4 regions of the Gracilibacillus sp. D59 genome follow, and region 1 is predicted to be linked to each of the others. Evidence: riboswitches for the same ligand, from Rfam matches in the RefSeq annotation. Region 1 holds a riboswitch; each other region holds the start of a gene.
What was found. A riboswitch is a leader RNA that binds a small molecule or an ion and turns the genes downstream of it on or off. The one in region 1 is predicted to bind cyclic di-GMP.
Positions count from the first base shown of each region.

Region 2: another riboswitch for cyclic di-GMP. It lies ahead of ACTWP4_RS12615 (hypothetical protein); the one in region 1 lies ahead of ACTWP4_RS02785 (LuxR C-terminal-related transcriptional regulator).
Region 3: another riboswitch for cyclic di-GMP. It lies ahead of ACTWP4_RS17600 (anti-repressor SinI family protein); the one in region 1 lies ahead of ACTWP4_RS02785 (LuxR C-terminal-related transcriptional regulator).
Region 4: another riboswitch for cyclic di-GMP. It lies ahead of ACTWP4_RS11590 (PP2C family protein-serine/threonine phosphatase); the one in region 1 lies ahead of ACTWP4_RS02785 (LuxR C-terminal-related transcriptional regulator).

Region 1 is NZ_JBQQCK010000001.1:619,071-624,468, forward strand. It holds gene ACTWP4_RS02775 (CpsD/CapB family tyrosine-protein kinase) at 1-690, opposite strand, end outside; gene ACTWP4_RS02780 (YveK family protein) at 665-1,429, opposite strand; gene ACTWP4_RS02785 (LuxR C-terminal-related transcriptional regulator) at 1,633-2,262, opposite strand; cyclic di-GMP riboswitch class I at 2,358-2,446, opposite strand; gene ACTWP4_RS02790 (LPXTG cell wall anchor domain-containing protein) at 2,864-3,547, opposite strand; gene ACTWP4_RS02795 (GH92 family glycosyl hydrolase) at 3,628-5,398, opposite strand, start outside.
Region 2 is NZ_JBQQCK010000006.1:228,737-234,134, reverse strand. It holds gene ACTWP4_RS12625 (SH3 domain-containing protein) at 1-630, opposite strand, end outside; gene ACTWP4_RS12620 (hypothetical protein) at 632-1,219, opposite strand; cyclic di-GMP riboswitch class I at 1,799-1,885, shown strand; gene ACTWP4_RS12615 (hypothetical protein) at 1,915-2,406, shown strand; gene ACTWP4_RS12610 (DUF5667 domain-containing protein) at 2,425-3,498, shown strand; gene sigI (RNA polymerase sigma-I factor) at 3,669-4,376, shown strand; gene ACTWP4_RS12600 (anti-sigma-I factor RsgI family protein) at 4,376-5,398, shown strand, end outside.
Region 3 is NZ_JBQQCK010000012.1:11,817-17,214, reverse strand. It holds gene ACTWP4_RS17615 (ABC transporter permease) at 1-124, opposite strand, end outside; gene ACTWP4_RS17610 (ABC transporter ATP-binding protein) at 121-759, opposite strand; gene ACTWP4_RS17605 (NAD(P)/FAD-dependent oxidoreductase) at 981-2,195, opposite strand; gene ACTWP4_RS17600 (anti-repressor SinI family protein) at 2,548-2,673, opposite strand; cyclic di-GMP riboswitch class I at 2,709-2,800, opposite strand; gene ACTWP4_RS17595 (alpha/beta fold hydrolase) at 2,906-4,417, opposite strand; gene ACTWP4_RS17590 (hypothetical protein) at 4,666-4,854, shown strand; gene ACTWP4_RS17585 (phosphotransferase) at 4,851-5,398, opposite strand, start outside.
Region 4 is NZ_JBQQCK010000006.1:23,536-28,933, forward strand. It holds gene ACTWP4_RS11585 (flagellar assembly protein A) at 1-1,337, opposite strand, end outside; gene ACTWP4_RS11590 (PP2C family protein-serine/threonine phosphatase) at 1,340-2,173, opposite strand; cyclic di-GMP riboswitch class I at 2,338-2,423, opposite strand; gene ACTWP4_RS11595 (hypothetical protein) at 3,205-3,432, opposite strand; gene ACTWP4_RS11600 (ABC transporter ATP-binding protein) at 3,659-4,792, shown strand; gene ACTWP4_RS11605 (carbohydrate ABC transporter permease) at 4,789-5,398, shown strand, end outside.

The DNA of each region.
Region 1 (5,398 bases):
ATTTCCGTAATAGTAATAGTGACCTTTTTTCTGTTCTCGGTCATTTAGCACAACACCTAACAATTTCGCGTTACCTACATCTAATAACTCTTTTGCTTTGGTGGCAGCATCGTATTCTGTCTGGTTACTACGAACAACCATTACTGCACCATCACAAATATTAGCAAGAATTTGGGCATCAGTTACTGCTAAAACAGGCGGAGTATCAAAGAGTACTAAATCATAATCCAAACCGGCATTGGAAATAAGATTTTCCATCGCTTTGGAACCTAATAATTCAGATGGGTTCGGCGGGATCGGCCCACAAGTTAACAAGTCCAGCCCTGCTACATCACTGCTTGTAACTGATTCTTGCAAACTTGATTCGCCCACTAGCACACTGCTTAATCCTCTTCGGTTATCGATTCGAAAAGTGTAGTGCAATGTTGGTTTACGCATATCCGCATCAATTAGTAATACTTTCTTTCCTTGTTGCGCAAACACAATTGCTAGATTCGCTGTCGTTGATGACTTTCCTTCTGATGGTCCTGAAGATGTTACAAGCATCGTTTTTAATTCCCCATCTACAGAAGAAAATTGTAAATTCGTTCGAATCGTTTTATACTGCTCTGAAATTGGAGAGCGTGGGTTCATTTTCGTGATTAAGTGCCTTACATTCTTTAATTTAGACTGTTTTTTTCTTCTGGCCACTTACGCTCCCCCTCTCTGCTTTTTGATTGATGGAAACAGGCTGTCCTAATGACATCATATCTTTTTCCTCAATATGCGACACTACTCCAAGAATCGGCAATTCCAATTTGTCTTCTACATCTTGTTCGGTTTTAATCGTATTATCTAAGTATTCAAATAAGAATGCTAGTCCTACCCCGACCATTGCACCAATCACAATAGCGATTGCGATATTTAGCATAGGCTTCGGGTTGACAGGTTGTGGATTTGCTGGAACAACCGCTTCTGATAGAACATTTACATTATTTACATTCATTAGACCCGGTAATTCTTCTTGAAAGATTTCTACTGTTGTATTGGCAATGTCTGCCGCTACCGCCGGGTCATAGTCAGTTGCTGTCAGCGTTACAACTTGAGAATTTTGCGAGGTGTTTAACGATATTTTACCGCCTAACGCTCCTGCAGATATCGTTAAATTCATCTCTTCCACCACTTGATCTAGGATACGATTACTGGTGATAATATCATTATACGTATTGATAATCTCTACATTAGATCGAATCTGATTAAGGTCAACACTTTCAGATTCGCTTGTATCTTGATTGACAATAAATTGTGTACTAGATTGATAGGTCGGTGTTAAAATAAAAAAACTGATGACGGCACTGATACCGGCAGCACCAACAATTAATAATACTATAAGTAATAGACGTTTTTTCAGGACTTCGAAAATTTCTTTGAGTGATATCGTTTCTTCCATTATTTCGTAACCTCCGCATAAAAGTTCTTTAAGATGAATTTTCCCATGACATTGTATACGAACACATCATAAACGGAATTATAACATAAACCGTTTTTATTTGACATAACTATCTTGAGATTTTTAAGTGTTTTTATATGTCATAATTGTCATACACACAAATAAAAAGCCTATGCAACCCTCATACACAGGCTTTTCTTTCATTAAGATACATGGAACCATTGATTTTTTAATGCGGTGATCACTGCATTTGTTCGATCAGGTACTTCTAATTTTCTCAGGATCGAACTGATATGGTTTTTAACCGTTTTGTCAGTGATGTATAATTTCTGGCTGATACGATTGTTACTATATCCTTGAGTTAAGAGTTCCATCACTTCCCACTCACGATTTGTGAATACACCCACTGGTCGTCTTTCTTTACGGCTATGGATTTCACGGTAGTCTCCCAAAAGAATTTGCGTGAGGTCTTCATGGATATAATGATGCCCAGACATGATCTTTTGAATTGCATGAATAAGTTCTTCCTTTTCCATTCCATTGAAGAAATATCCATTAAGATCCATTTTAAATAACTCAGTAAGGTCTTGATGGTGAGTATCTTCTGTCCAGACAATTATCTTTTTGTTGTTTTTCGTATATGTGTTAATTAAGCTTATGGTATCAGTATCTGTGTCAATATCAATGATGAGCAGGTCGATAATATAATCTCGGAGTTTTTCTTTCTGCTTCGGCTCAACCGCAATGATATCATACGCTTTAAACTCGCTTGAAAGCACTCCTACTAATCCTTCTCGATATATAGAAGCTTCTTTCAGTATAGCTATACGCATTGATATTTCCTCCTGTTTCCTTTTTTGAAAATAAAAAGGCTATTTCTGAATAGTACAGAAATAGCCTAAATAACTTTTGCATATGTTTGAACAATTTAGGTAACCAGGCTGCCATAGGTAAATTGAACCCCTTAGACCCTAGGTTTTGCGACCTACTTTTTCAAGTAGTTTGCCTTTTTCTTACTATTCACTTCTGTTTTATATAATACCGTTTTCCTATATTTATTTCAATAAGTAGGAAGATATATTTGTCAAAATAAACCTTTTGGTTTATTTAGTGTAAATTAATTGGAAATTATACAGGTTTATATACTCATATTTTTTGTTCCTTTTTGTCGATATATGTTTCTTGTTGTTGATGCGAGAAAGTTATTTTGTTGTTTTTTGTGGATAATTATCTATTTTGACAATTCATAAGTGATATGACGCAGAGAGTAGTATGATATTCTTATGCTATTGACTAGTTATAATCGATATACCGAACAAATTACTGCGCGATTTCATACTAATACTCTTATATGAATTATACCAATAATGCTCTTTTAGTTTCAAAAAATAAATTGCGTAGCTTTTGACTACGCAATTTATTTAATCGTAATAATTATGCTTTTTTCTTTTTTTGATAGTAAACAACGCCACTACCTAAGACTAACAATATCAAACCTACTATCAGAAAATTGTAAATGGAAGTACTTGTGTCTGGCAAGTTACTTTCAGCTTCTTTTGACTTGTTTTGGCTATTATCAGAGGATTTATTGCCATTATTTCCATTACTGCTGTTGTTGGAGTTATCTCCGTTATTTCCTTTCCCATTGTTGTCAGAATTGCCTCCATTATTACCGTTTCCAGCATTGTCTGAGTTATCCCCATTGTTACTATTTCCATCATTGTCAGAATTGTCTCCGTTATTACCTCCTCCACCGTTATCACAATCTTCTTCACATGTAAGAGCAACGGTAGCTGTGTCTTGAATTTCATCATACCCTACAATTACGGTGTAATCGCCAGCTGTATCTCCATTAGCAGTCGTCGGAAAACCGATAGTTGATTGGAATTCACCATCTTCGACCGTTAACACATCCATATAATAAACAGCTTCATCAGGTGCAACAATTTTAATTAGTACTTCTTCTAACTCTGTCGCTGTTCCTGACACTTCAAGCTCTTGACTTGCCCTGATTTCATTCTTATCCATATCCAAAGATACAGCTGCAGCAAATACTGTCATTGGCATTTGAGCAATCAACAACGTCATGAAAAGTATCGAAATAATACGTAATTTCACTTTTTCTCCTCGCCTTCTAAATTCATCCCCTTATAAGAGAATCAATTATGCTAATGTTTCATTTTCACGTAATCATTAGGCTACTTAACAATATTAGAAAAGATCATTTTATCAATATTACCAACATATCGAAGTTCTGATGTAGTAGAACCACTAAAGACTACACAAATGGTCTTATTGCCTGTCAGTACTTTATCTAACGTGGCACTGGCTGTTTGATAAGTTCCCCAACCACTTCCTGTATTGGCTAGATCAACTGTCCCAATCAATTCACCATCTTTGTCATCTAATCGAATCTCCGCAACTACATCATCAGGTGCTTTTTGCGAGGGAGCATCATACACTATGTCGACATACTTTTTGCCTGCATCTCCAAAATTGACATCGTTGAACGTCAACCATGCACCATCAAATGTGTTCGCAACAACTGTTCCACCATTGTTTCCTTCTATTTTCAATGGGCCATTGTTGAATGAATTTACTTCGTCTGTCCAATTACTTCGATTCTCTAACTCTATTACTACATTATCTTCCGCTTCTTCCTGGTTGAAAAAGCTCGCATTATCAAAATTACCGATATATTTATAAGTAGAGTCAGTCGAACCTTTGAGTACGAAATACACATCTTGTACACCAGTTACGTTCTCATCCAAGGAGGCAGTAACTGTTTGATAGGTTCCCCAGCCCTCACCAGTTGGTGGTACTTCAACTGTGCCGACTAACTTCCCATCTACTGCATCTAAACGAATCTCTATCGTTGAATCAGATGCACTGTTTCCTGAGTTACTGGCATATTCCACAGCAACATGACTGACACCTTCACTACCAAAATTCATTTTTTCATAAGCCAACCATGCACCATCAAATGTATTTGCCACTTGCTCGCCACTTTTTCCATTCTCTGTTTTCATCGGGCTATCATTAGCGGGATTATTTTCAGTTGACCAATTATCATTGTCTTCTAATTCCAGTTTTTTATAGTCAGCACGAACATCCTCATATGCCAATGTAAAACGATCAAAATTACCAATGTACGGTTGACTACTGTTTGTGTCACCTTTCATAAGGACAAACAAATCTTGTTTACCTGTGACGACTTTATCTAAATAAGCCGTTTTCGTCGTATAGCTTCCCCAACCATTGCCAGTGGTATCTAATTCTAATGTGCCAACTAGCTCGCCCTTGGTGGAACCGAGACGGAATTCTAAGCTACTTCCAGCTGGAACTCTTGATGTCGGCGCATCATATTCCACCGTAATTTGGTTTGTACCCTCTATACCGAATTCTACATCCTGATAAGCAAGCCATGCGCCATCAAAAGTATTTGCTACTACAACACCACCGTTATTTGCTTCTGTTTTCAGTGGACCATCGTTAAAACTATTAACATCAGAAGACCAAGCCGTTCTTGCTTCGAATTCAATCTCTGATCCAAAGCTATCATTTCCTTGTTCTCCATCCTGATCCTCGTCTTCTGGAATTGGCAATGGATCAAGGTCGTTTCCTTCATCTCCATCTTCTTCCTCTCCATTATCAGGATTTTCGGGACTTGGTTTTACACCTGGTACAGGTTCTGACTTTTGTTCTAATGGTTTGGCAAGCCATAAAGAGTCGTAGATATTACCATTGAATTCATCTACTAGATAAACATTGATATCGTATTGTTCTTCATCGACGTTAAATAGTTGAGTGAAATCAAAATCGCCATTTTCTACAGGAACAGTATTCGTCATCCATGCTTCGTCGTTCTCAGTCATCAACTGGAATACAACGGTAGCAGATTCATCATAATCCCCTGTTAAAGTACCTTTCACATTTACTTCTAGATTACCTTTTTGAGCAATATTGACA
Region 2 (5,398 bases), on a different contig from region 1:
ACTATCGTCTCCCATTAAAGCACCAACACCAGCCCCAGCAAAAGGGATGCCAACTAACAATCCAAGTAGTGAAGCACCACCTTTAATAATGGATTTTCCCTGCTGATCACTTTTAACACGATCCATAACGATTGCATGCTGACCAATTTTATCTGTATATTTCTTTAAAGCATTTGTCAGGTTATTAATATGAAGTAATATTCCTTGTTGCAACCCATTGAAAAAAGGAGAAGGGTATTGATAGCGTAGAAAAATTTCTCCATATTCACCCTCAGACATTGCTCGTATAAATTGTATGTAGTCTGATTCCAGTTCATCAAAGCTTAATGCTGTTTGCAAATCCTTTGATACTTTCCCTGGATCGGTATAATCAAAAAAGTTACGAATGTATCGCTGTTGATCTTCTGTTGTTGGTTTGTCTGGAAAAGAGTCTTCCAATCTACTTAAGGATTCGTATCGATGGCGAAGCTGGTCCCATACACGATTCATTGCATTTTCTGTAACGTGGTCGACATATGCAATTACTTCCTCCCAGCAGGGTTGGGACAAACGTGACTTTAAATCACTTACAATCAAGTCATATTCTTTTGCTGGGTCTTTGAAATAGTTTTCTAGTTTTGAAACTGCCATCTTATAAGAACTCCAGTACGTCAAGTGCGTCTGATCCGTCCATCGCAGTCCCTAAATCAGCACTAGAGATTTGTGATGATACAGCTTCAATTTCACTGAAATGGTTTTGTAAGTCAAATCCACTTGTATAACTTTCGCTATCAACAAAAGAGGAATCTATATGAACCTGAGATTCACCTATCACACTGTTTTCGGAAGTGCTAAACATAGTACCACCACTTGGAGCAACAAAATCAACCCCATCTCCAGTGAAATTAGGTTGTAATGTACCTATATGCTCTCCATTTTGGTAGTAATTTTCTTGTCCGAAAATCGAAGAACGGCTTGTAATGTCATTGTCAATCCCAGTAAAGTCAAAAGTAGTGCCACCTTCAACATTCTCTCTTACATGTGCTGTTTCTCCATTTGCAAAATGGAATGTTTCACCACCGGCAGCATTAGGCATCGTTTCCAAAATAGGATTACCATTAATGTCAACGAAAGAACTGCCACCGAAGAAATTCTCCTTTACATAATACGTCTCAGACATTGGTGCAATAGACGTATCATTTTGAAATAAATCATTCATAAAATCAGAACCATAATTCAATATAATCACCTACTAATAAAAATAGTAAAAAAGACATATGATTATTATATCAAATATCTTAAAATAAAGAAATTTTAATGTGCGGGTAGGAAAGGGAAAACTTTTTAATGGCAAAAATTTTATTTACCCCGGCTTATATAATTAAAAGTGCGCAATAAAGCGAGTATGCGCACTTTTTTTTGTGATTATTTTTTTACGATACTTCTCAATATTTTCTTTCCTTCAGGGGTTAAATAAACTTTATTATCCTCCAGTAATTGCTTGGCCATACCTGCCGTCATTGGTTTTGCTTGTTTTGCCAACGTTTTTCCTCCTTTCTGTTACATGTCATTATATGTACAAGTTAACCTACTTGTAAGAGCAAGCTACACTAAGGTAAATGTGGATTTTATCAAAAGAAGTCAGGGGTCACTTGTTTCTTTTAAAATAGTTTCTTCTTTAAGGTCATATAAAACTGTTTACTAATACTAGAACGTTCATCATATTTATTTTTTTTAACTTTTTATATTTTAATTTTTTATAGAAAAAATTTTGTTCTCCCCCCTTTTTCAATACAAGTCTTTCGTATAGATAGTTGAAAAAGGAGAAAGGCAAAACTGTTAAAAAACAGTGACGCAAAGCTATAGGGGCTAATGTGAAGGGTCACAAAGCCAGCCAGCTACCAAGAGATAATGATAGTGAATGGGGGTGAAGCGTTGAAACAAGTGTTGATAGTATCCTGTTTGTTCTTTTTAATGGCATGTGGTCAAGGGGAGAGTGCCACGGATCTTGGGGAGAATACCGGACAAGCAGAAAAGCAAGATGTACTGTATGAAAATGATGTTTTCCAAATCGGTGGAGTAGATGGTTGGTCAGTTGAGGAAGAAGCCACCGCTGAGCAAGAGCAGAACATCGTTTTTTCAAACGGGACAACAAGGGTAATTGTTTCGTCGGTAAGTAAAGAACAAACGGTGGATCTATTAAAAAAGAACGTTCTATCTTCTTTTTCTAAAAAAGCGGAATTAATAGAAGAGGATGAGAATTACTTAGCTGTTCAAACAAATAGAAATGAAAATATACGTGGGGATATATATTTTCATCAAGGTTCGAAACATAATGTGATTTTTACTTTCATGACTCCTGAACAGCATTATCAAGAAAATAAAAAGCAAATAAATGCATTCAATGAGAGTATTCAAATATTTTAGATGGAGGGAATAGCTGATATGAAGCTAAAAACATGGTTATCGGCAGCAACAATTAGTGTATTAGTTGTAGGAAATACTGCATATGCAAATGAAGTAGAGGAAACGATTACCCCAGATGAGGAATTATATGATACTGCTCTATTAATTGAAGAAACAGAGCTGGAACTGACAGAAGACCAAACCGAAAGAGCGCTATTATTAGACGAGTTTGTGAGTGACCGTTTGAATGAAATAGAAACTTTAATTGACGAAGGTAATATTGAAGAAGCTGAACAATTAATCGAACAATATGAAGAATATTTAGATCGATTAGAAGGTGAATTAGAAGCTGCAGAGGAAGAGCAGGAAGAATCAGAAGAAGAAGCAAATGAAGATGATGACGAAGTAGAAGAAGTGGAATTACCTGATTCAGAAGAAGCGGATGATGAAAACGAAGACTCCGATCAAGAAGAGAAAGAGGAAAGCACGGAGGATCGAGATGAAGCAGAAGATGAATTAAGAGATAATGCCAAACAACGTACTATCAAACTTCAAGCTTTATTAGAGCGCGATGATTTACCAGAACAAGCAAAAGCAGGTATTGCTAAAGCACTTGAGAATCAAAAGCGTGCTGAAGAAAATTATCTTCGAGCAAAATCAAAAAATGAAGATGAAGAAGACGTAGATCAACCGGAAAATGAAGATATCGTTGAGGAACAAGAAGATGATGAATCAGAAGAAGCAGAAGAAACTAAATTAGCAGAAGAAGTACAGGAACAAGCTATTAAAAAAGCCGAAGCAGAACAACGAAAATTAGAAAAAGCTGAAGAAAAGGCAGAGGAAAAAGCTGAACAAGCACAAGAGAAAGCAGAAGAAAAAGCTGAAAGAGCGGAAGAAAAAGCGGAAAAAGCACAAAAGAAATTAGAAGAGAAACACAAAAAAGCAGAAGAGGCACAAAAAAGAGCTGAAGAAGCAGAAAAAGAAGAAGAGAAAGAAGAACAAGAAGTAGAAGAGCAAGAAGATGATGATGAACCTGAAGATGATTCTAAGGCAGAGTCGGAAGAAGATGACGAGAATGATAGATCAGAAAAAGAAAAAGGAAAGGAAAGATAAAGATATTATCGATTTTTTTCGACAAAATTCCAAAAATATCTTTACCCTTAACTATTTATAGCTTACATTAAATATAGAAATGCTTTATCCTTTGACATCTATTAATATCTTTGAGGATAAAGCTTTCTTTTTTGGTGCTCATGAAATAGTGGATAAGGGAGAGGGGCAGGATGAAGCAAGAAGACATCGAGCATTCCATCACGGAGATACAAAAAGGGAATGAATTAGTTCGAGAACAGCTGATTCAATATTATCAACCATATATATTGAGTGTGGTAGGAAAAGTATGTAAAAAGTTTACAACATGGAATGATGACGAGGCGAGTATTGGCTTAATCGCCTTTAACCGTGCAATTGACACGTATGATCCTGGAAAAGGGAGAACTTTTCTTAATTATGTCTATTTAATTATTCATCGAGAATTGATCGATTTTTTTAGAAAAGAAAATCAATATCAAGATCTAATTAAGAATGGTGAAAAACTTCTCGAAACAAATCATGTGCAAGAATCGGTAAAACAATATCAACAAGAAGAACGGATTAGCAATATAGCGGAAGAAATTATTGATTTAAATGATCAATTGTCATGCTTTTATATACGTTTCGAGGAATTAGAATCATATAGTCCAAAACAGAAGCGAACAAGAAAAAAAGTGCTACAAATAGCTGAAGATTTTATTCAAAGAGAAACACTGGTAGAACAATTATTTCGACGTAAGCAATTTCCGGTTAAGGATTTTGTAACACTAACTAAATATCGTGTCAAAACCATCGAAAAATACCGAAAATATATTATCGCAATTATTATTATTTTATTACATCCTGAATGGAAGAATTTACAATCGTTTATAAGTGATAAAGTAAGGGGGGAGAAGTAGTGAAGCAAAAAATCAAAGGTGTGGTCATGGAGGTTCAGCAACATCAGATTGTATTGATGTGTGATGATGGTACTTTTCGTAATGTTCCTCGTGAAAAACATGACATGCCAGTTATTGGTGAGTATGTGACGTACCGAATAAAAAAAGCCCCTTTACTTCAATGGAATAGAAAAATGGTACTACCCGTTGTATCTTTAGCAGCAATTTTATTGTTTATCGTTATGAATGGATCTTTTTTCCAACCGAATCAACAAGCATATCTACTTGCGATTGATATCAATCCAAGTATTGAAATATCATTAGATGAAGATTTCAATGTGCTCGATATAGTTGCGTTAAATGACGATGCAAACCGTGTGATTCAAGACTTGGACATGGAAGGCCAAAAAATCGATAAGGCAATTAATGAAATTGTTGTACAATTAAAAGAAAAGCAATACTTATCGAAGGACACGTCTGCCATTGTTACCACGACATTGATCGATTTGCAGGAGAAGGATAAGACGGAATCAAAAAAATTGCTTTTAGTAGAAGAAATTTTCCATCATTCTTTTGCCCAAAATCAAGTTGGTGGGGAAATTGAGGTTTATGCCGAAAATGAACAATACTATCAAGAAGCAAAAAACGTTTCTCTGTCCGTTAATTCATATCGTTTGTACCAGCAAATGACGGAAAACAAAGCGGAAGTTGATATCGAAGAGGTTAAAAACAAGACGATAAAAGAACTCCGTCAAATGGTTGAAAAAGCAGCTGAAAAATCTGGTGAAACAAGAAATGATCAGCAAGAAAACCTGAGTTCATCAAAAAATAAAGAGGAAGCACCAGAGAAAAATAAAAACAGATCATCTCAAGCAAAATCTAGAGAAAACTCTGACAATAGTGGATCTGAAAAAGAGCATTCAAAACAGCAGGTTAAAGAGAATGATGGACAAAACAAGTCACAGAACAATGGCAAAGCACCAAATAATGAAGAAAAGAATCAAAACGAAAAAATCATAAAAAACAAAAAAACTGAAACCAAA
Region 3 (5,398 bases), on a different contig from region 1:
GTGTCGCAATAATAATCTCTTTCTCTCGTGGGATTTTACGCCAGCGAACGATCGCTAATAAAATAACAATAAAAATATATGCAGTTACAAGTTGCCATATAGTAATTTCAAGCATTTCATTCACGAAAGAGCACCCTCTTTCGTTAGAATGTCATTCATATAGATAATTTCATCGCTATATGTTTCAGCGACTTCTTTCGAATGTGTTACCATTATTGCTGTTTTACCTGCGTTACGGATCTTCTTTGTAAATAAGTCCATCACTGCTGTTTCCGTTTCTTCATCAAGAGCTGAAGTAGGTTCGTCCAGCAAATATACTTCAACATTCATCAGAAGCACACGTCCGAATGCTAATCTCTGTTGTTCACCACCTGATAATTTATCAGCTTTTTCATCTAAATTTTTAGTCACATGTAACTCTTTTAATAATTTGGTAAGCTCCCAGTCTTCTACTTCTTCTTTATCTGCAAAGTGCAGGCCTATTAAAAGGTTATCACGAACCGTCCCATCAAAAACAACAGGGTCCTGCCCAAGCATTACGACTTCTCTTCTTAATTGAACTGGGTCTAAATCTGTGATCGGTTCATCTTTATATGTAATGCTTCCTTGGTCAGGAGTAAGCATACTGTTAAACATCTTTAATAATGTTGATTTTCCGCTTCCGCTTTCTCCAAATAAACAGTAAACTTTACCTGACTCAATGTCTAATTTCCTCACGGTTAAAATATCTTTAAAAACCAATTGATTGATCGAAAACATTCTGTTCCCTCCAAATACTTGGTCTATTATTTGTATCTGTCTACAAATAAATAGTATAAAAAAGAGCAGACACCCATTGTATCTGCTCTCATCCTTTAGCGAAAGTCTCGCTTATCTTCCATTTTTCTAGAAACGAAAACATAAGCAATGGTTGCAACTACTGTTAATAATGTATAAAATAATGTATTTTTCATTCGACTTCCTCCTCTATTATAGTTCTATTAAAATGGACGAAATTTACCCTTTTTCAGTACAAGTGTTGGTCCACCTAATAAGAACAGATAACGGTCATCAATCACATTTTTCATCACTTTTGCCTGCATTCCATATATTTTATTGCCATCAAATACAGTACCCATTGCATCACTTCCGCCTAAAGATGCAACCGTTCCTTTATCATCAAATTTAAATTCCTGTAATGTACCTCCGTAAATCATGGTCTTAATATTATGTGCACAAACATCTGCTTCTTGTATAGCAATTTGCGCAGTCGGAGGGTATGGTTTGCCAGTTTCGTTATTCATAACCCATGCACAATCACCTAAAATAAACACTTCGTCATGGCCTGGAGCACGTAATGTTGCATCCACATTAACTTTACCCTTAGTTAATTCAAAACCAGATTCTCCAACAATACGATTAGCTTGTACACCACCAGTCCAGACAATAGTACCTGCTGTAATTTCCTCTTCATCTTCACCGACGATAACTGAATCAGCTTTCACTTCTTTTATCATAGTTCCGAGCTTAAATTCTATACCGCGATATTCTAGAGATTCTTTCGCATAACTTAATAATTCTTCATTAAATCCAGGTAAAATCGTTGACATTGCTTCAACATCAATAATTTTCACATCTTGACGTGGAATATCATATTTTTTACATAATAGCGGAATACGTTCTGCTAATTCACCCAAAAATTCAATGCCGGTGAAACCTGCACCACCAACGACAATTGTTAGCATACTTGGGTCTGGATTTGTCTCATTACGATAACGAGCAAACTGATACTCAATGTGATCTCGAATCATGCGACTCGTATCAACACTTTGAATGGAAAAAGCATGCTCTTCCATTCCAGGAATACCAAATGTGGCCTTTTCAAAACCTAAACCTATGACTAAATAATCGTAGCTTATTTCACCGTTTTCTAGTTGGACTGTTTTGTCTTCTTTATTGATTTTTATAACCGTATCATGCACAAAATTTACTCGACGAGTATTAATGACATCTGAAATCATGATTCGAGAACGATTGACATCAATTGTTCCTGCAGCAACTTCATGTAACCATGTTGTTTGATAATGATAATTGTGTTTGTTAACTAATGTAATCTCAACTTCTTCTTGTGAAAATTGTTGAGTTAATCGCTTAGTTGTCATCATTCCTGCATAGCCTGCACCAAGTACAACTATTTTAGGTTTGTTTCCTATCATCGAATCCTTCCCTTCCTGTTTTAGACCCATAATAAACTACGATAGTTTTCACCTTTTTTACAATTTGTATGTATCATATCAATCGCTGTCAGTATATCAAAATTAAATTCCCTCGTCTAATAAAGTGAGACTTCCATCACAGGGTTTTATGGACAATTTGCGCTATAATAAACTATACCCCAATTTGAGACAATAACACATTAATTATATCGTGGAAGTGGTTAACCATCGATGCGGAATAAATCTCTCGATAATTCGTTTAGTTTCTCGATGTTAGACATCCTCGTCTATACATTCATAGTTTTAAACAAAAAGAAAAAACCCACTTTTAGGTAGGGTTTTATTCGTTGTATTACACATTGGATTTACATTCATTCTTTTTTAGGAATTCACGCACTTCTTCTATCGTATAACCACTCTCTTTCGCTTTTGCCATCAAGTAAATCCATTCATAATCAACGTTTATTTTTGTTGGCATAAACGTATTCCCCTCCTAAAATACACTACAGTATTTCAGGCAGCTCAGCCATCCGAAAACTTATGTATTATTATACGGATCTGTAACTTTGCGTCCCTACCTCTCAATAGGTTTGCCTTTTTCTGATCATTTCTGTACAACATATAACTTCAAAAAATAAGGATATGATTTTATCTATGGTTACCTTGTTATCATACCATTCCTATCATTACACTTCCATTACAATTACATTTTAGGTATCAAAACTGGATTTAAAACCGAAGTGTTCCAAAAGTTCTCTGTATTGTAATTCTTTTTGCTTTTCACCTATGTTCTGATACCAGTCTACAAGAAACTCTGCCATTCCGGCCCAAATTCGTTCTAGTTGATGATAAATTTGTTGAAAATAATCTTCATAAAGACCAGGGAAAAAATTATCTGAAGCAATTTTTAGACATTCCTCATATATCTCAACTTTTTCGATTCCCTTTGACAATTTTAAACCATTCTCAAGTTTTTGCCGATATACTAAATAATCAGTATTAATAGTACCACTGATTACTACATGCTCTCTTTCTGTAACAACTATTGGTTCATCTTGACTTATCTGAGCAGGCTCAAGTATTTTCTTTAAATGATGTAAAGAGACCCTCAATTGATTTTTAGCTTTAGTTAAAGATAAATTAGGCCAAAAAGCATCGCAAAGCTCATCTCTTGTAACCGATTTCTGTAAAATTAAATAAGTAAAAATTACTTTTGCTTTTCTTTTACCCCAACCTTGAACAATAGCCAGACCATTTATAATAACTTCAAAACGGTGTAACATAAGAACGGAAATGTGATTTACACGCTTATCCAGTCGTTCAATTTGTGCTTCTAATTCTCTCTCCATTTCAAATTTTAACTCAGATAGATATTTGTATTTAACCTTATTTTTAATACTTTTCTGTTGAATAAACTGATGTATCCATTTCGCCACGATAGATGGTTGATCCAATTGAACGACAAAAGATGCATCAGGTACGGTTAAAAACCTTGCAGAAGGCACAGCGTTTAATGTCGCACTAAATAGTTCTGGAGGGTAAACAGGGTCTTCTGAACCAACTAAAAGCAATAACGGCTTATTCATCGCTTGCAATTGCTTCCGTGCCATTTCAATATGACTTGTATTAAACAATTCAAAATAGACTTCTTTGTTAACTTTACGATATCCTTCTCTTAATATACTTTTATTTTCTTCCGTGGTATTATAACAAATCTGTGGAATTAATTCTTCTCCCAACACCTCTAGGCTCTTAGAATGATTACTAATTTTTTTTCGATTGGTAACTTGCTTCTCTCCCAATTTCTTAGGATAGTTAATGGGAACTGCGATTAATGTTAATGAAAGAATTTCTTCTCGATACTGATGGGCATATTGAATGGCAACAAAACCACCTAAACCTTGTCCAATTAGATGAAATTCATTAATTTGGAGGTAAGTTTTTAAATGCCTTAGATCACGGCACATACGGTCTAGTATTGGCTTCTCACCAGAATAATCACTAAGCCCATGTCCTGGTAAATCCAACAGAAGAATATCATAATCCCTTTCTAACAATGGTAAAATAGGCCCCCATGAATTAAGATGCAATCCTAATCCATGAAGCAAAACAAGTACATTTTTCTTGTTTGATTCATTTGAATGAAGCCATTTGTAATGAATCATAAACCCTTCACTATTAAGATATGATATATTATCACCCCCATCAAAGAACACCGACACATTTCATTAACTCCATATTACCTATTATCATGTATATATTCGACATTCATCTATAATATTCCTGCATGACAACTTTGTTTTAAGAAAATGGGACTAGGTATTTATTATGAAATTACAAACGTCACATACATAGTTAATCTTTTTATTGAAAAAAATTCTTTTAAATTTGCAAATAGGTGTACGCTTCGATTTTCGCTGCATAAGCTACAATATACATTTCTTTATTTTATCGTGAATGAGGTGATTTTTTGGCTCGTTATTATCGCTATCGTCTACCACCTTGGGCTCGAGAATGGATATTAATTTGTGAACGGTGCACTCCTCCAATCGTGATTTTTCAGGGGATACGAACTTTATTTATACCAACAACGTTCGATGTTTTATTGTTAGGAATTTTGATTGGTATCCTGATTGCTTTTCAATTAGAATGGATCTAGTAAGTTTCTTCAAATTGCTCTGATTTTAATGTTTCATAAATAAATTCCTGTAACTGAAATGCAAATAATAACTTACGATATTCCCGTTCAATTCTAATAGAGCATGTTACATTATTTTTATTTCTGGATGCCTGCATACTTGTTAGTACCTCTTGAATCCAATTAGATGGTGAAAGCAATTGTAAAACTAATAAAGATTTTTCATAATCCGATAAATCAATATAACGACAATAGATAGAAAACGAATCAGTTATTTTCCCCATATCACAGTCATGGAATTGAAATAAATATTGATAATATTTCACTAAATCATATGTTGGAGAAGTCATAAAAGCATCTTCCCAATTCAAAAAATACGTGTTGGTTTGTGTATTGACATAATGGGAAGGTTGTATATTTCCGTGGCATAATGAATATTTCATCTTCTCGGTTTCTTCCATTACATCCAAATAAATTTCTTGCCACCTTTCCAGTTGATTGAATGTTTGTTCTATATCCCGGTAATACATGCAAACTTGTAACTCATATGGGGACATAAAACGCT
Region 4 (5,398 bases), on a different contig from region 1:
TGGCCTAATTCAATAACTAAAAGATGATGTTTTCCTGCCGTAAGGTTAGAATTAATGACGTTTCCTTTTGCAATAATAGATTTTGAAGCTGTCAGAGTCGATTCACTAACAGATTGGTGGACATAAATATCTCCGCCTGCTTCTACAATCATTTGTTCCTCTATTTCTCCTAAAATCTCAACATCTCCACTAAAACGGATATTACCTGATGCAATGTTCACATTTCCGTCGTGAACTAATTTGGACATAATCATCGCTTTGACTGTCATGCCTCTTTTTTCAATTGCCGGTCTTCCCGATTCCGAAGCAATGATTTTATCATCGATTAAATCTACACCTTTTCCAGGTACAACTCTTAATTCTTTTGGTTTGTTTGCTGGGATTTCTGTATCTTCTACCGTGCGACCTGAAATTCCAGGAATAGGCGGGTGTAAAATTGCCATGATCGTTCCAACTTCGACATTAGGAATAATATTCGCTTCTTTAAAATTCACATTTCCTTGTTCATCTTCCACTAGCCCATTTTCTGCATTAATATCAACTTTTAATTCCAACTCACCATCTAACCCATGTTTAGGCTCTTTTCCTAATGCAACGACAAATTTACCTTGCTCTTGAGTTTTAATTGCATGCTCAATCGCTTTATCATTTAAACCAAAAGTGATATTTTGCCTTTCAAGTTCATTAATAATATCATCTCTGGTGAGTGTATTAATAATTTCCCTATGATGTTCTAATTCAATATTAATATGATCACTTGGCGGAAAATCTTTTAACCTTTGACTAATTTTTTCACCTGGAAACACCTCTATAATTGCTTCCAAACCATTCTTTAAAATAGATATCTTCCAAGACATTGATTTTTCCTTTACTGGTTCAAACTCAATATGGTAAGAATTTTCTTCACTTAAAAGGATCGTTTTTTTATTGATTAATTGCCCATTTTTATATAAGGATACATCTTCAGAAATGGAAGCGGTGGCATACTTTTGGTCTGTACTCTTAATATGAAGTTCATTATCGATAATCCATGCAGTACCTTCTTTTTTATTTTCCCAACTATGTACTTCATTAGGTTCCTTAGCTATCAGATCATCATCTTCTCGTAATATAGCATTATCAATCATTTCATCCATTGATAGAGGTTCAGTGGATAACTTTTCATTCGATGATTTGGATAGTTTAACAATAGCTTGTTTGCGACCTATTCCCATAAAGCCCTCTGTATCAAATTGAATTATTTCAATATTGACATCCTTTTTATTTAATTCCATTAACTTTAATCCACGAGATATGGCTTCTTCTACTGATTTTCCCTTAGAAACTAATTGGTTCATTGCTATCCCTCCTCACCAGAAATATTTTTAATAGTGAGTTGATCGTTATCAACTTTTATTTTCAATACGACCATTGTAATGTCATCTTTTTGCACAACACCATTTGTATACGTCTTAACTTCCTCTTGTATCGCCTCTTCAATTTCTTCTGCTTTATAATGCTGATATTGTTGTAAACTTGAAATCAACCGGTCAATTTTAAATAATTCTCCGTGTTCATTTTGAGCTTCAATAATTCCATCAGTATAAAAAAAGACAATATCTTCTTCATACAGTGTAATCATATCTTCTTGATAACTTGTTTCGGGTAGGCCACCTAACATAACGCCCCGAATTGCCGGCAATTTTTTTTCGTTAAGATTCCGATCTATTACAATAGGAAGATTATGTCCTGCACTCGCATATGTTAACGTCTTTTCCTTAGGGTCCCAATCGGCACATAGAAGTGTAACAAATGAACCTAATGTACGAAGATCGTTATACATTGCATCATTCATTACTTTCAATGTTTTACTAGGAGAACATTGATGTTCGGCACAACTTCGAAAAACGCCTCGTGTAAGGATCATTAACATTGCTGCTGGAATTCCTTTACCCATTACATCTCCAATCACAATTCGTATCTTGCCATTTGGCAAAGTATGAAAATCAAAATAATCACCACCAATTAATCGAGCTGGTATCGAAATACCGGTTATTTCACCTGCGTCTATTTCAGGTTTTTTACCGTTAAGTAATTTCATCTGAATATTACGCGCCTGTTTTATTTCTCTCGCTAGAGTATTATCCATTTGCTCATTATATTGGTAATTTGTTTGCAAATGTTTGCCGAACAAGTTGTTCACCTCCTCATATTGCTTTTAATATTTAAAAACTCTTAGAGTATTGATATTACTCTATCGAATTAGGATATTGGCTGAAGATATAAAAAAATCCACCTGAAAAGGTGGATTTAAAATGACATACATTAAAAGGACTATATCATTTTGTATTCCTACCCTTCGGCAACCCGGCTATCGTAGTCGTATGACCTTAGATCCTTGGGCTTTGCGTCCTTATTTTTCAATAAGTTTGCCATTATCGTTAGTAGTAAAAAAGTCATGATTCCATACCTATATTCTAAAAGAAAATTGTCTTGGCGTCAATAATTGACAATGTATTAATGATGACCGTTTACCAGTATTTTAGATCAACCCCCTAATACTTTTATATCACTTCTCTCTAAAATTTATCACGGTGCTAACAGTCTGTAAGACCAGCCACTTCAAGCTTCAAGTAACACAAGAATAAGTTTAGGGATAACAGACGCTAACACCCTGATAAGTTTCGCTAATGATCAGTGGAGGTCAAAATACCTACTGATCATAGTCTCACTTTATATTTAACAATTTTCCTTAATTGAGTACGCTTTTCAGTCTATCAATATATTACCACAATATTACTAGTTCATTTTCATTACTTTTCACCTGATTGTTCGTTATTAAACATTAAGCTAATGATTCTACATCATTTCAACAATAAAAGTTTTTTGGGAAGTATAAAGCCGAATTAATGAAAAGAATTTAGCGGAGGTTTAAAAGAAATTATTCTACGGTGTAGATAGGAAGCCAGCCATTATGATAAACTGGCTTTTTTATCAATTCGAGAAGCAAGTATATACGGAAGCAAATGTTAACTTCAGCAACTTGAGAGACTCACCGATAGTGAAAGCTATAGGTCTAGTAGCCTTTTCATCGACTAGCTTCGATCGTCTTGTGATCAATATCAATACTTTTTGTTCATCGTGCCCCTAGAAGAAAGACAACAACGATTCATCAGTGTTTCAAGGGCATAGTCTATCAGTCGCTATACGGGCAATCTACTTTTCTTATAGATTCAAACCAGGTTCCACAATCATTTGCCACCATACAATTAAACTAATAATAATAGCTATAAAAACGATTAAACTTTTTACAGCATACGGGAAACGGTTAGGAATAAATTTCAATGCCAAACTAAATACAAGGCCCGCCACCAACATAAATATTACAGCATATATTAGCATGCCTAAAAAATTATCGACAGGCAAACTCATTGATTCTTTAATTATGTCCACATTTACACCTCATTACAACAATAAACGTATTTCATATTTTCTTCACAAATACTATCATACAATATTTTGCCGATTATGAAAGTGTTTTTTCTCGATTTTTATTAATTCATGATAAAAATTGTTAATTTTTGTATATATTTTTTTACACTATGTTAATACCCTCTTTATAAAACTTCTTTATAATCGGCAATGACATACAAGCTAATCTATTAAAGGAGAATTTATTATGTATTCTGTCGAACTAAAACAAGTCGATAAAAGCTATGACAAAGAACAACTTGTTGTCAAAGATGTTAGTGTAACAATTGAACCAGGCGAATTTTTTGTACTTGTTGGACCTTCAGGATGCGGGAAAAGTACACTGTTACGAATGATTGCTGGATTAGAGGAAATAACCTCTGGGTCGATATTGATTGATGGCAATAGAGCAGACCACCTCCCGCCTAGTAAACGTGAACTATCAATGGTTTTTCAAAACTATGCCCTCTATCCACATATGACAGTAGAAGATAATATAACATTTGGTTTAGACGTAAAAAAAATGCAAAAAAAAGAAAAGAAGGAAAAGTGTTATGAAATTGCTGCAATGCTAGGCTTAACAGATTATTTAAAAAGAAAGCCACGTCATTTATCAGGCGGTCAAAGGCAGCGAGTTGCCTTAGCAAGAGCTATTATTACCAACCCCCCCATTTGTTTGATGGATGAACCTTTATCCAATTTAGATGCAAAATTAAGAGCTCATATGCGTTCCGAAATTCGTGAATTACAGAGAAAACTTGGACTCACTTTAATTTATGTTACCCATGATCAAGTCGAAGCAATGACAATGGGAGACCGCATCATGGTATTAAATGAAGGAGTAATTCAACAGGTAGGAAAACCAATCGATGTTTACAATACACCAGCAAATCCTTTTGTCGCAAAATTTATTGGTTCACCACCGATGAATTTAACGACTGGGCTGGTGGATAAAAACACCTCACATATAAAAATTAGTGAGAAAATTTCATTATCTGTTGATCGCTTAACTATGTCAGACTTGAGTAGTGATCATGTAATAGTAGGGATACGCCCTGAGAACATAAGAAATTATGAAGAAACTGCCAGTAGGGATTTATTCTTTCAAGTAACCATCGATCATGTAGAAATTTTAGGTACAGAAACATTGCTGAAATTTAAATGGAATGAAGATTCGATTTGGTACGCCAAATGGTATGGACAATGGGATATTAGAGTTGGTCAGACATTAACATTGACACTAGATCCAGATTCGCTTTGTATCTATGATGGATCCACGGAAAAATTACTTCAAGGTCCAAAAAATATTCAACATCAACATGTTCAAGAGGGAATTGTATGAAAAGTACAGCGGAAATACAAGAAAAATCGTTTAATAAAATAGATACAAAGTGGAGATTCGTTCATTGGAGATCAGCAATTTTATATTTATTGCCATCTATTATTCTTTTTAGTGTGTTTTTATTTTATCCACTTGGAAAAACGTTATATTTAAGCTTCTTTTTAACTGATCAACAAGGGATAGCCAATGTTTTTGTTGGATTGGAGAATTATCAATATATCCTGCAGGCAGAAAGTTTTCATAAAAGTATTAAAGCAACTATTTTATTTGTGCTTTACACAGTACCAACAGGTGTTATCATTTCTCTTTTTCTGGCTTTACTGGCAAATGAAAAAGTAAAAGGTGTCGGCTTTTTTCGAACCATTTATTCATCGACAATGGGTATTTCTGTTGCAGCCTCTGCCGTAGTTTGGTTATTTATTTTCCATCCAAGTATGGGGATTTTAAACCAAATTATAACGTCAATTGGAGGTACTTCAATTGATTGGTTACTACATCCAGACTGGGCGTTAGTTTCTGTTTCAATTACTACGATTTGGATGAATATTGGATTCTCTTTCCTTATTTTGTTAGGTGGTTTGCAAAATATTGATGATCACCTTTATG